Regions from separate parts of the Magnetospira thiophila genome, predicted to be linked through region 2. Evidence: riboswitches for the same ligand, from Rfam matches in the RefSeq annotation. Region 2 holds a riboswitch; the other holds the start of a gene.

Region 1 (7,017 bases), 200 kb from region 2:
CCCTTGGCGGCCAGTTCCTTGCGCAGATCCTGATAGTTTTCGATGATGCCGTTATGGACCAGCACCACCCGGCCATCCGAATGGGGATGGGCATTGACTTCGGTGGGCGCGCCATGGGTGGCCCAGCGGGTATGGCCGATGCCGATGGTGCCGGTGACCGGCTCGTTGGCGATCAGCTTTTCGAGATTTTTCAGCTTGCCTTCGGCGCGCCGCCGGGTGATGGCCCCGTCACTGAGAATGGCGATTCCGGCGGAATCGTAGCCCCGATATTCCAGCCGTCGCAAACCTTCAATAAGCAGCGGGGTGACTTCCGCCTTGCCGATAATCCCGATAATACCGCACACGGTTCAGATCTCCTGGGGTTAGGGGGCTTTTTTCTTGCGGGCGGCTTTCTCGGCGGCCTTGCGTTCGCGGAATCGCGGCGCCCAATCCGGCACTTCGCGGTGTTCGGCCCGGGTCACCGCCAGGGCATCCGCCGCCACATCCTTGGCGACCACGCTCCCGGCCCCGATGATGGCCCCGTCGCCGACCGTAACCGGGGCGACCAGCGCGGTATTGGAGCCGATGAAGGCCCCCGCGCCAATATCGGTTTTATGCTTCAGGAAGCCATCATAATTACAGGTGATCGTTCCCGCGCCGATATTGGCCTCACGCCCGATCCGGGCATCGCCGATGTAGCTGAGGTGGCTGACCTTGGCCCCTTGCTCGATTTGGGCATTCTTGATCTCGACGAAATTACCGATCTTGGCCTGGGCCCCGATCTGGGCGCCAGGGCGCAGGCGGGCATAGGGACCGACTTGGGCCTGCGCGCCGACGGTGGTGCCTTCCAGGTGGCTGAAGGCCTTGATGGTCGCGCCTTCTTCGACGGTGACGCCGGGGCCGAAGACCACATGCGGCTGAAGAGTCACATCCTGACCCAGTTGGGTGTCCCAGCATAGCCAGACGCTGTCCGGGTCGATCATGGTCACGCCGTCGGCCATGGCCTCGGCGCGCAGGCGTTTTTGGATCAGGGATTCGGCGAGCGCCAGTTCGGCCCGGGAATTGACTCCCAGCAGCTCGTCCTCGTCGCCCTCGGTGACCACGCTGCCCAGCCCCTCGGCCCGCGCCAGGGCGACGATATCGGTCAGATAGTACTCTCCCTTGGCGTTGTTGGGGGTGATCTTGCTGAGCAGGCGGAACAGATGCTTGCCGGAGACGCACATCAGACCGGAATTGCACAGATTGATATCCAACTGGGCCGGGGAGGCGTCTTTGGCCTCGACAATGGCGTGCAGGTGGCCCTGGGCGTCGGTGAGCAGGCGGCCATAGGCCCCCGGCGTCGGGGTGCGGAAGCCCAGCACGGCGATGGCGGTGTTCGGTTCGGAGCGGCGCGCCGCCAACATGCGGTCCATGGTCTGTGCGGTCAGCAACGGGGAGTCGCCGAACATGATCAGGATGTCGCCGTCGAAATCGCCCAGTTCCGGTTCGGCGGCGCGGACAGCATGGCCGGTGCCCAGGCGTTCGGACTGGATGACGGTGGCGTGGGGGGCGACGGCCTCGGCCGCCTGCGGCATGTCCGGGCCGATGACCACGACCACCTTGTCGGGGGACAGGGACTCGACGGCGGCCAGCAAGTGGCGGACCATAGGGCGACCGGCAATGGGGTGGAGAACCTTTGGAAGTTGCGACTTCATGCGGGTCCCGAGACCTGCAGCAAGTACGATGGCGGCGGTTTTTTCCTTGGTCATCTGAAATCGGTTCATTACATAAGCGTGAGAAAGCGGCAGACTGACACATGCTCGGAGCACCGCCAAGTCACAATTTGACGGAACAGGGGATAGCCCAATGAAGGCCATTATTTTCGATCTCGACGGCACGCTGGTGGATAGCGCACCGGATTTGATGAATGCACTCAATAAATTGCTGGTTCGGGAAGGCCGTTCGGCGCTGCCTATCGAGGCGGTGCGTAGCATGATTGGCGACGGAGTGCCGGTGTTGGTGGAGCGCGGGTTTGCCGCCACCGGCGCGGCGATCACCGGGGACGCCCTGAATCCGCTGGTCGAGGGCTTCATGGGCTTCTACGAGGGCCACAGTACGGACGAGACGGTTCCCTATCCAGGGATCATCAAGGTTCTCGACGACCTCAAGGCGAGCGGCCATTACACCCTCGGAGTCTGCACCAACAAGCCACAGGCCCCGACGGTAGAAATTCTCGCCGAGCTGCATATGGCCCATTATTTTTCCGCCGTTCTGGGCGGCGATGCCTGTGCGGTGAAAAAACCCGATCCGGGTCATATCTTTGCCACTTTGGATGCCTTGGGGGTGGCCCCGGAACATGCCCTGTTGGTCGGTGACAGCCCCAACGACGCCTATGCCGCCCGCGATGCCGGAATTCCGGGGATTTTGGTGTCCTTCGGCTATACCCGCATTCCGGTGCAGGAGTTGCCGTCGGTGGCGGTGATTGATCATTTCGACGAACTGCCGGCGCTGATCGAAAAATTGTTGTAGAAACCGTTGGGGAGCGCCCAGATTGAAATAATGAATCGTGAACTCGTGAGGGTCCGCCTCGAGCGTACCGAGCTTGCCGGTCCTCTCGCTGCACGCGGCGATAGCCCATCGGGAGGCCTGTGCCGACTCGCATTTCGATCCCGAGATCACCGCACAGTCTGACGGATTGCTGCCGCCTCGCCACCTTCAACGCCTGTAACCAGTCAGATGGAAGACGAGATTGCCAATGTCTCATGCCGAAAACCACATGAGAAATTGCCGAATCACAAACCGTCAGACAGCGCTACTGAAAACTCATTCGATTGCCCTGTAAGAATAGACGTGAAACATGCCCTCATTTGCTCTATCGTTTTACCGCTTAGGTTCCGAGTGAGACCAAGTCTCCGGGATCAAAAGGGAACACGGTAGAGACGACCCAATCGGGGCTTGATCCGTGACTGCCCACGCAACTGTGAGCGTGAGCCGCATCCGCGAAGCCACTGGGCGTGAGCCTGGGAAGGCCGATGATCGGCGATGAAGCGCGAGTCAGGAGACCTGCCTGAGCATCGTTCAACCCTTATGATTGCCGCACGATGGGTGCGGTGAAAGGAAATATCATGCATATCGAACCGGGCGTCGTTGACGGCGCTAAAATCACCCTCAGCTATGCCACAGCGGCTGGAGCTTTTGGGCTGGCGGGAAAGCTGGCCTACGACACGATTAAAAACGACGGAGGCATTGTCTCCCTGGCGGCGCGAACGGTTGCCACCACGGCGCTTGTCTTCAGTTTTTTTGAAGTCCTGCCACATCACTCCATTGGCGTGTCCGAAGTTCATTTCATTCTCGGCTCGACCTTGTTCCTGATTTTCGGAGGCGGAGCGGCGGCACTCGGTCTCGCTTTCGGATTGTTGGTGCAAGGGCTTCTGTTCGCACCGGCGGATTTGCCCCAATACGGTATCAACGTCACGACGTTGCTGGTGCCGCTATTTGCCATGAGCCTGCTGGCACGGAAGGTCATTCCGAATGGAACGGCGTACAAGGACGTGACCTATGCACAAGCCTTGGCCCTATCCACCAGTTATCAGGCCGGGATCGTCGCCTGGGTCGCATTCTGGGCATTCTATGGTCAAGGGTTTGGCGCTGAGAATCTGGCCCAGGTGGGCTTGTTTGGCGCGGCCTATATGACGGTTATCCTCGTCGAGCCCGTGCTGGACTTGGCCGTCCTTGCCCTTGCCAAGAACTTCGACAGGTTTAAGTACAGCACACTGTTTCACAACCGTCTGTACACCGCCGCTTCGTCGTAAGGTTTTGAAGGAGGGCGGCTTATTCCGCCCTCCAATCAACCGCTTCAGGCAATAAAGAGCAGGGCTCCAGCGGCCGCGATGCCTCCACCGCCCACCCGAACGGCAATCGGAGCAATCTTTTCCGCCATTTTCTGAACGGCAATGCTCAATCCAATCCCGGCTGCATGCAGGGTCGTCGTGGCGACGGCAAATCCGACGCCGTATTCGAGACCGCTGGCGTTTACCGGCATTTCCGTGCCATGGGCGTGACCGTGGAAAATCGCCATCACCCCGACCAAAGCCATAGCCAGACCCATCGGCATCTGACGTCCGGCGGCGATCACGCCGCCCAACACGATCACGGAGCCGACGATACCAATTTCGACGAACGGCACCGGCACGCCGATCATACCAAACAATCCGCCGACAATCATCATGCCGACAAACGAAGCCGGGACGAACCACATGGATTTGCCGCCCATCTGGGCAGCCAGGATCCCGACCGCGACCATGGCAAGTACATGATCGAGTCCACCGACCGGATGGCCAAAGCCTGCGGAAAAGCCTGAAACAGACCCGGCGCCGGTATGGGCCAGGGCAGGTGTTGCAGCCGCCACCAGAACGGCGGCGGCGAGAAAGAATGATCGTTTCATCGTTCGAATCCCCTGTAAGATGGACAAACCAAGCAAGTGTGATGAAAATAAAAAATATCACACTCGCAAGCCAATGCAACACCGGATGACCGATGATGGAACGTATTACCGTTACGATTGACGATGAACTGCTTGAAAAGTTTGACGAGCTGATGGAGTTGAAGGGATATTCCAACCGCTCGGAAGGCATCCGGGACGCAGTGCGGAAAATGCTCGCGGAACAACGGATCGCGGTAAAAGAGGAAGCAAAATGCGTCGGCTGTGTCGTCTATATGTACAATCACAAGGAACGGACCCTGTCGTCACGGCTCGTTGAGGCCCAGCACCATCACCATGACATTCCCACGGCAACGCTCCACCTTCACGTCGACAAAGAGAACTGCGTCGAAGCCACCGTCTTGAACGGGACCATCGAAGAAGTTCGCAATATGGCGAATCAAATCATCGCTCAGACGGGCGTGAAGCACGGATATTTACATTTGATCCCCCTTGAGGATGAAGAGTAACCGCCGCCTCCAAAATCGTCGCCAACGGCATCATTCCACGCTGCCAATCATGAACGACCATCGCCTCAGGTTCGCGCCACCATGCCGTCGGCCAGAGACTGACGATAAGCCAATGATGCGGGAACAAGTCCAGCCGCCAGTCCAGCCAGCAGGATCAAGCCAAGGAGCCATATGTCCTGCAAGGAAGGGGCCGTCAGAGGCAGGTAAAGTCCGTACTGGGCATCAAGGATAGGGCGAGCGACCCAAAGGGCTCCATAGAGAAAGCCAACCCCAACGGCGATCCCCGTACCCGCCAGCAAGGCTGCTTCGGCCATCAGCATGGCGAAGATGTGGACGGGGCGCGCGCCGACGGACCGGAGGATCGCCATTTCCCGGCGGCGTTCGTTGAGACTGGACAGCAGCATCGTCAACATGCCCAGTAGACCCGACAGAACCACAAAGAGCGAAATGACCGTAAGAGCCGCCTCCGCCGTGCCCATCAAATCCCACAGTTCCTGGAGGGCAACACCGGGTAGTATGGCCAGCAGGGGTTCTCCCTTGTACTCATTCACCGCTCGCTGCATGGCGAACGTCCCCAGGCGTGATTCAAGCCCCACCAGAATCGCGGTCACCGATTTCGGACGCAGGTTCATGGCGCGCACCTGTTCGGCGCTGACGGTCATGCCCGGGATGCGGGAGCCACCCTTCCAGTCGACGTGGATCGCCGTGATACCCTCCAGGCTCACATGGACGGTACGGTCCACGGGCGTTCCGGTTTTGGCCAATATGCCAACGACTCTGAATGGCTTGTCGTCGTGCTTCGAAAAGCTCTCGGCACCGAGCCCGTGACTGACCACTATGGGATCTCCCTGCCGATAACCCAGCGCCTTGGCAACGTCGGCCCCCAACACGGCATCGAATACGTCCTCGAAAGGCCCGCCGGAAACAAAGGTAAGGGACTGTTTTCGCCCATAGCGGAAATGCCGGAAATAATCCTGGTTGGTTCCCAGAACGCGGAAACCACGGTGCGAATCTCCAAGCGACAAAGGGATCGTCCAGGCCACGCCGGAACGTTCCTTCAGTTCCTGGTAGCTGTGCCAGGATATGTTGTTGGTCGCGTTGCCTATGCGGAAAACGGAATAGAGTAACAACTGGGTGGCGCCGCTGCGCGCGCCGATGATCAGATCAACACCTGAAATGGTATTGGCAAAGCTGGCACGTGCACCGGTTCGGACTTTTTCCACGCCCAGCACCAACATGACGCTGACCGCGATGGAGAACATGGTCAAAAGTGCCGTCGTCCGTCGATTAACCAGGCTGCGCAGGGACAGACCGAAAATGGGGCCACCGCTCATGGCGCCTCCTTCCCGTGTCTGTTGATGTCACTCAGCGCGACGGACCGGTCAAAGGCGGGTTCCAGGCTTGCATCGTGACTGACGAACAGCAAGGTGGCTCCTGCTTCCCGAACCTCCTGGAACAATAGATCGAGAAAGCGTCCCCGGGCGTCCGAATCCAAAGCCGAGGTGGGTTCGTCAGCAATGATCAACGGCGGAGCACCAATCAGGGCGCGGGCCACGGCGACCCTTTGCTGCTGGCCGACACTGAGTCTCGAAACGCCGCGCCTCTCAAAGCGAGTGGCATCCAGTTCCATATGGTCAAGCAAGCGTCGCGCTTCCTCCTCCAACCGCGCCTGCGAAAAGCCAGCTCGCTCACGCCGACTCCGGGAAAACCGGCAAGGCAGCAGCACGTTGTCGACCAGGGAGAGGTAGGGCACGAGATTAAACATTTGGAAGATGAAGCCAACATGATCGGCACGATAGGTGTCTCTTTGTGAACCACTTAATCGCACCATGTCCTGGCCGAGAATGCGAACCTCACCCAGTTCCGGCACGGCCACACCGCCCAAAAGATTGAGCAATGTTGTTTTGCCGCTGCCGCTGGGTCCCTTCAGGAATACCCGCTCACCTGCTGCGACCTTAAAGGCCTCAATGTTCAGAACAAGGGGATCTCGGGGGCGCCAGCGAAAACAAACATTCTTCAGGGCAACGGCGTCTTCGATCATTTTGATGTCAGAGCCGGGGTTAGAATGTCAACCGTGGGTCGGTCGATTTCAGTTCCGCCGCACCCTGG
Region 2 (7,017 bases):
CAAGAGAGCTCAGGAAAGGCTCATTGAACTTGGCAATGAGTTGAGTCTGGACGAGTTGGCTTTGCTGCGAAAGGGAAAGGAAATGGCAAAGGAATGGCGGGAAAAGGTCGAACCTCTCCCTGCCAAACCGATACCCGTCGAAGCGCACTGTTGGCCTTAACGATCACGTTCTGTCTGATGTGGCGAGCCCGACGTTTCAGGCATCCACCATTCTTTCCCTTTCTCCTCAGCCAATTTCTGTATCTGCGCGGTGAGCAATTCGTTGCCAGCATCGGTTATCCAGCCGACGAAGCCGTCGCGAATGTTTGCCGGGAGGACTTTGGATGCCTGCCCAAGGGTGCCGCTGATGGCGGCGTTGAGCCTGCTCTGTTTCAGGGCGTAGGTGCGGGCAGCCTCTTGGGTCATGCCTTGTTGCAGGCCCTGCTGGTGGGATCGGCCATAACTTTCCGCCGCGCCCAGGACCACCGGTCCGAGGCCGCCGGTCAGCGCCTCGGCGGGGTTCATGCCGTTCTTGAAGCCCCGGGCGATGCTTTCCTTGACCACCGAATAGGCGAGGCCCTGCTTGGCGACGCTGCGCGCCATCCAGGCCGAGGTGACGTCCGGCAGGGCTTTGGCCAGTTTCTCGAAGGCCTTGCCGCTTCCGCCGGCGGCCAATCGCATGAGTTTTTTCTCGATTTTCCCGATCTTGGCAGCACTCATGCCTGCTGAGCCGAGGTGTTCCATCGCCGCCTTCACGTCGCCCCGCGACAGCGCCGCCGTCGCCTTGACGAAACCTTCGCCAACGTCGAGGGCGGTGCCCACGGGGGTCACCGATACCATGATCGCGGCGATTTCCGACTCTGTGTCTGAGAGCTGGTATTCTTCCTGCAGGCGCTGTTTTAAGCCGTTTTCCCACGAGATCTGTTCCGGATCGGCATAGCCTTCCCGTGCCGCCTCCCCGGCGATCAAGGAATTCCTCAGATGTCCCGGGTCCTCGTGCATCGCGGCGTTGTTGGTCGCCGGATTGGCGTTGGGACCGCCGCCCAGACGATGCTCCCAATAGGCCCGGTGGGCCGCCTTGTCCGCTTCGGACAAGGCGTCGAAGGCCTCGGGATCATGCGCTAGAGCGATTTCCACTCATACTGAATCACTTTGTGATTCAGTATGAGTGGAAATCGCTCTGATTCAATAAGATAGAGCAAATCTTACCGCTTCAATTTGGATCAACTTGATCCAAATTGAACGGAATTTGCTCTAGCAGACGGTTGGTATGTTCATACCAATCCTGGGTCCCTGGTGCCGGAACGGGAGCGGGCTTCGTCTCTTGCGTCCAGGCCAAGGTATCGTTTCCGGACCCGCCGATGAGGACGGTATTTTCAGAGGTCGCCGCTTCTTGGGTCCAGTCGACCTCGATGGTCTCCTCCTTGCCGTGGATGACACGGTCCTTGCCCCAGGCATCTGCATTGGGGGGCGGTGTTTCCCCGTAATGGGCCTCGATCATCTGCACATGTTGCGGGTCCGCATGGGGACCGAGATGTTCGATAGCCTGCTTGGCGCGCAGCTTGTTCATGCGGTCATTTTCTTCCCGGATGCCTTCGTAGCCGGTGGGGGAACTGCCGCTGGCGTGGCCAGTAGGCTCCGATTTCGGAGTGTTCAGTTCATAGAATTGGCCGGATTCCTGCTGAATCTCTTTGTTGGTCCAATAGTCGTCGGCCCAATGCAGGCGCTTCTGATCGGCAAAACTGCGCTCGATCACCGGCTTGCGCCGCGCCGTCTCAATCTCACCCTTCTTTGGTGGCGTCGCCCCATCCCATGTGTCAAGAGGATCAATGCGTACCGGCGGCGGGCTTTTGGCCAGGGCCTGCTCGACCCGGATGGGGCGTGCCTGAGCGATCTCTGTGGTCTGTTGAGCCAGGGTCTGCCGTTGCTGCTGCTGCTTTTGCTCTTCCAGGCGCTGTTTCTGGCGCATCTCTATGCGCTGCCGGGCGGCTTTCTCCTCGGCGGCCTTTTTGTCCTGGTGCATCTTCCAGACCGCCTCCGTGTCGGCCTCGGCCTGCTTGAGAAGGTTTTCCTGTTGCGCCCGGTCGCTCGGGGACTCGTCAAGGAGGGCGTTCGTCCGGCGTGCCGGGGCCTCGAGGACGGGTTCAGAGGCAATGGGATGCAGCGGCTCCGCATCGAAGGCCGTCTTGGACTCGAACAGGGACGGCCCCTCGTCGAACGACGGGGTCGGGCGCGACGGCTTGTCATCGACAACGGACGGAATCGGCGCAGAGGACAGGGAGTCCCCGTCGTTGCCGGGGGTGGTGCTGGATAGGCTTCCCATGACCCCTTGGCCGCCCCTGGCGGTTTCGTGGTGGGTCTTGCTGGAGGATGGCGGCACGGTCCAGCAGGGGGCGCGTTGCGACACATGCTGCGAAAGGCTCGTGCCTCGACAGGCTCAGCATGAGGTAGGGGGGTGAATCTCGGCATGAGGGGGGGCTGTTGCCGTTCACGAGATGCCCATTGCGACTGATGCTTTGTCCCTCGTCAGGCCGACTTATTCCAACACTTCACACCGGCAATCTCACCCGGACCTTCAACCCGCCGCCCGCTCACCATCCCTCCCAGTGCAGCAGTTCCTCCAGCGCCATTCGGTGCCGCCAGCCTTGGCGTTGCAAATCCGGGGTGTCGTGGAACTGTGAGACCGATCCGAGACAAAGATAGGCGATGACGTCCAGTCGTTCGGGGATGCCGAGGGTCTGTTTGAGGGCCTCGGGGTCGAGGATGGAGACCCAGCCCAGGCCGAGGCCTTCGGCGCGGGCGGCGAGCCACAGGTTCTGTACGGCGCAGACGGTGGAGTAGAGGTCCATCTGCGGCTGGTGGGTGCGGCCCAGGACCACCGGTCCTGCGCGGCCACGGTCGCAGGTGATGCACAGATTGACCGGGGCTTCGATGATGCCTTGCAGCTTCAGGGATTGGTATTTCTGGCGCTGCTCGGCCGGAAACATTTGGGCGGCCTCGGCATTGGCCTGGGTGAATAAGTCATGGACTCGCCGTCGAGTGGCGAGGTCACGTACGACAACGAAATCCCAGGGTTGCTGAAAGCCCACCGAGGGGGCGTGGTGGGCGGCGTCGAGCAGGCGCAGCAGCAGATCGTCGGGGAGCGGGTTGGGCAGGAATTCGCTGCGCACGTCGCGGCGTTCATAAATGGCCCGGTAAACGGCGGCTTTGTCGGCGGCGGAGAAGGCATGGTCCATCGGGAGTCCCCTTGCGATGGTGGCGCCCCGGGCCGCTGTCCATGCGGTTTGGGCATCCCTCCCGGCCGGTCTTCTGACTTGGGATCGTCCCCGGATCGCGCCTTCCCGGCGGATGCCAGTGGCCTGTTGCGTCCCGAGTCCCCCCTACAGCGTTGGGCACGTCGCGGAATCTCACCGCGTTCCCGATTCTCCCGCCGAAGCGGGCACCGAAAGGTCGCCGGAAGGTAAATGAAATGACAGTGAAATAATAGTTGAACTTGCGGTTTTCCAGCCATTGGAGTAGGGATCGGTAAGAATTTCCATCCCGATCTTCCTCCTGATGTGATGAGGCGCTCCATGACGGCTATATCAGACATCCATGCCCGCGAAATTCTCGACAGCCGAGGCAATCCGACCGTCGAGGTCGAAGTCATTCTCGAAACCGGCGCTTTCGGTCAGGCGGCGGTACCATCGGGGGCCTCTACCGGCGTTCACGAAGCGGTGGAACTGCGCGACGGCGACAAGAGCCGCTACCTGGGCAAGGGCGTGACCAAGGCGGTGGATGCCGTCAATGGGGAGCTTTATGACGCCCTGGTCGGTCTCGAAGCCGAGGAGCAGGAAGTACTCGATCAGGCGATGATCGACCTGGACGGCACCCCCAACAAGGGGCGTCTCGGGGCCAATGCCATTCTCGGAGTCTCGCTGGCGGTGGCCAAGGCGGCGGCGGACGAGGTGGGGCTGCCCCTGTACCGCTATATCGGCGGCACCCATGCCCGCACCCTGCCGGTGCCGATGATGAACATCGTCAATGGCGGTGCCCATGCGGACAACCCCATCGACATTCAGGAATTCATGATCATGCCGGTGGGCGCGGCGAGCATCGCCGAAGCCGTGCGCATGGGCGCCGAGGTGTTCCATAACCTCAAGAAGGGCCTCAAGGACGCCGGTCACAATACCAACGTCGGCGACGAAGGCGGCTTCGCGCCGGGCCTGGGCAGTGCCGACGAGGCCCTGGGCTTCATCATGAAGGCCATCGAAGGGGCGGGCTACGTGCCGGGGGACGATGTGGTCCTGGCGCTGGATTGTGCCTCCTCGGAGTATTTCAAGAACGGCAAGTACGAACTGGCAGGCGAGGGCAAGAGCCTGGATGCAGCCGGAAACGCCCGCTATTTGGCGGATCTGGCAGCCCGCTTCCCGATTTTCTCCATCGAAGACGGCATGGCCGAAGACGATTGGGACGGCTGGAAAATCCTCACCGACGAACTGGGGGCCAAATGTCAGCTGGTGGGCGACGACCTGTTCGTCACCAACCCGATCCGTCTGGCTGACGGCATCGCCAGGGGCATCGCCAACTCCATGCTGGTCAAGGTCAATCAGATCGGCAGCCTGTCGGAGACCCTGGAAGCGGTGGAAATGGCCCACAAGGCCCATTATACCAACATCATCTCGCACCGTTCCGGTGAGACCGAGGACAGCACCATCGCCGATATCGCGGTGGCCACCAATGCCGGGCAAATCAAGACCGGCTCCCTGTCCCGTTCCGACCGCATTGCCAAATACAATCAGCTCATCCGTATCGAAGAGGAATTGGGCCCGGCGGCGCGGTTTGCCGGACGCTCCATCCTGCGCGGCTAGTCCGAGCCCAGTACCTCAAGGGGCGGCGGTGTCTTTCCGTCGCCCTTTTTGATTCCGTTAACCGCTCGGCAAGACTCATCGTGAGATCTTCAGAGGAGTCTGAGTCTGACTCGATTCGCGAACAGTAAGCACGGCAGGAAGGGGCGACCCATGGCGCTGAGGGAAGACATCCGGTCCGGCTTGCGGCAGGTGGCCGGACCGGTGCTGGGGGCTTGTCTGGTGAGCTATTTCGCCTTCCATGCCTTCAGCGGCGACCGGGGGCTGCGCGCCTGGCTGCATCTGCGTCAGGAAGTGGTGCAGGTCGAGGCCATGGCCCGCGAGGTGGCGCGGGAACGCGACATGTGGGAACACCGAGTACGCCTGCTGCACCCCGAGAGCCTGGACCCGGATTTGCTCGATGAACGGGTGCGCGCCATGCTCAATTATGCCGATCCCGACGAGGTGATCATCCTCGAACAGGAGTGATCATATTTTCCGCAGATCCCGCACCCGGACGGCCTTGCCATCGGAGCGGGGCACCTCTCCCGGGGCCAGCACGACCGCCTTGCAGGTCACGCCGATCATGGTCTTGATGTGATACTGGATGCGCTTGGCGATCTGAGCATAGGCGTCGGCGGCGATCTCCGGGCGGGCCTCGGCCTCGATGGTCAGATTGTCCATGCTGCCGTCGCGGCGCACCACCAACTGATAGTGCGGTGCCAGTTCGGCCATATCCACCAGCAGTGCCTCCACCTGGGTGGGGAACAGATTGACCCCGCGAATGATCAGCATGTCGTCGTTGCGCCCGGTGATGCGGCGGATGCGCACATGGGTCCGTCCGCAGGCGCAGGGTTCGTCGGTCAGGCTGGTGATGTCCCGGGTGCGATAGCGGATCATCGGCAGCGCCTGTTTGGTCAGGGTGGTGATGACCAACTCGCCGCTTTCCCCCATGGGCAGGGGGACCTCGCTTTCCGGGTCGATGATCTCGAACAGGAAAGCGTCTTCCCAGCCGTGCGCTCCGGCGCGGGCGTCGCGGCATTCCATGGCCACGCCGGGGCCGATAATCTCCGATAGGCCGTAGGAGTCGACGCTATTCAGACCGAGCATTTCGTCCAACTGCCGGCGCAGGGAATCGCTCCAGGGTTCGCCGCCCAGCGGGGCCGTGTGCAGGGGGCCGTCGGCCAGCGGCTCGCCCTGGGCGGCGGCGGCCTCGGCCAGATACAGGGCATAGGAGGGGGTGGCGATCAAAACGCTGGCCCCGAAATCGCGCATCAGCTTGATTTGGCGTTGGGTGCCGCCGCCGGAAATGGGGACCACCGTACAGCCCAGACGCTCGGCCCCGCCGTGGAATCCCAAACCGCCGGTGAACAGGCCGTAGCCCAGCGCATTATGCACCACCTCGCCCGGCCGCGCGCCGGCGCAGGCCAGGGAGCGGGCCATCAGGTCGGCCCACATGTCCAGGTCCTCGCGGGTGTAGCCGACCACCGTCGGCGTGCCCGTGGTGCCCGAGGAGGCATGCAGGCGCACGACCTTGTCGCGCGGCACGGCGAACAGGCCGAACGGGTAGTGGCTGCGCAGGTCGTTCTTGACCGTGAAGGGAAGGTGACGCACATCGGCCAGACTCTGGATATGCGCCGGGGTGAGCCCCCGATCCTCCATGTTGCGGCGAAACGGCGCCACATTGTCATAGGCATGACGGACGCTCCAGCGCAGCCGTTCCAATTGCATTTCGGCCAGGGCAGGGCGGCTCAGGGTTTCTATATCCGGCTGATATTTGAGGGTCGTCGTGGGGTGGCGCGGCATCGGCAGGTCCTTGATCGGCGGGAAGAGGGGCGACTCTTGATCCTTGTGAGGTGATTATTTCAGGAGTGTTGCCCGGTTTCCAGTGAGGCCATCACAATAGGTTCCTCCAGACGCGATTTGGTATAAAGTCTTTATGTGACCAACCAGGAAGTCGATTTCGTGAAACAGAATTCAGGACCACTTCTTCGCGGTTCCCGCATGACCGGGTTGCTCGGGGGGGCTTTGACGGTCGGATTCAGCATCCTGGTCTATGCGGAATCCGCTCACCTTCAGGAGTCCTTGGGCGTTTTTGCGGTGGCCGGGCTGTTGACCCTGATGGCGACCCTGTTTCTGCGACATCAGGAAAAGGATCTGGAGCGCGAGCGGGAAGCGGCCCGCCGCCGGGATCAGATTTTGGCCGACCAGC

What was found. A riboswitch is a leader RNA that binds a small molecule or an ion and turns the genes downstream of it on or off. The one in region 2 is predicted to bind cobalamin.
Region 1: another riboswitch for cobalamin. It lies ahead of ACYQ1P_RS14875 (energy-coupling factor ABC transporter permease); the one in region 2 lies ahead of bluB (5,6-dimethylbenzimidazole synthase).

The regions. Positions count from the first base shown of each region.
Region 1 is NZ_BAAHXF010000002.1:1,072,246-1,079,262, reverse strand. It holds gene glmS (glutamine--fructose-6-phosphate transaminase (isomerizing)) at 1-344, opposite strand, end outside; gene glmU (bifunctional UDP-N-acetylglucosamine diphosphorylase/glucosamine-1-phosphate N-acetyltransferase GlmU) at 363-1,727, opposite strand; gene gph (phosphoglycolate phosphatase) at 1,825-2,487, shown strand; cobalamin riboswitch at 2,831-3,043, shown strand; gene ACYQ1P_RS14875 (energy-coupling factor ABC transporter permease) at 3,084-3,770, shown strand; gene ACYQ1P_RS14870 (HupE/UreJ family protein) at 3,815-4,402, opposite strand; gene nikR (nickel-responsive transcriptional regulator NikR) at 4,498-4,908, shown strand; gene ACYQ1P_RS14860 (ABC transporter permease) at 4,974-6,242, opposite strand; gene ACYQ1P_RS14855 (ABC transporter ATP-binding protein) at 6,239-6,949, opposite strand; gene ACYQ1P_RS14850 (DUF2796 domain-containing protein) at 6,969-7,017, opposite strand, start outside.
Region 2 is NZ_BAAHXF010000002.1:876,329-883,345, reverse strand. It holds gene ACYQ1P_RS13925 (tetratricopeptide repeat protein) at 1-160, shown strand, start outside; gene ACYQ1P_RS13920 (hypothetical protein) at 157-1,116, opposite strand; gene ACYQ1P_RS13915 (hypothetical protein) at 1,193-2,302, opposite strand; gene bluB (5,6-dimethylbenzimidazole synthase) at 2,571-3,215, opposite strand; cobalamin riboswitch at 3,262-3,441, opposite strand; gene eno (phosphopyruvate hydratase) at 3,552-4,829, shown strand; gene ACYQ1P_RS13900 (FtsB family cell division protein) at 4,980-5,294, shown strand; gene ACYQ1P_RS13895 (phenylacetate--CoA ligase family protein) at 5,295-6,611, opposite strand; gene ACYQ1P_RS13890 (putative bifunctional diguanylate cyclase/phosphodiesterase) at 6,771-7,017, shown strand, end outside.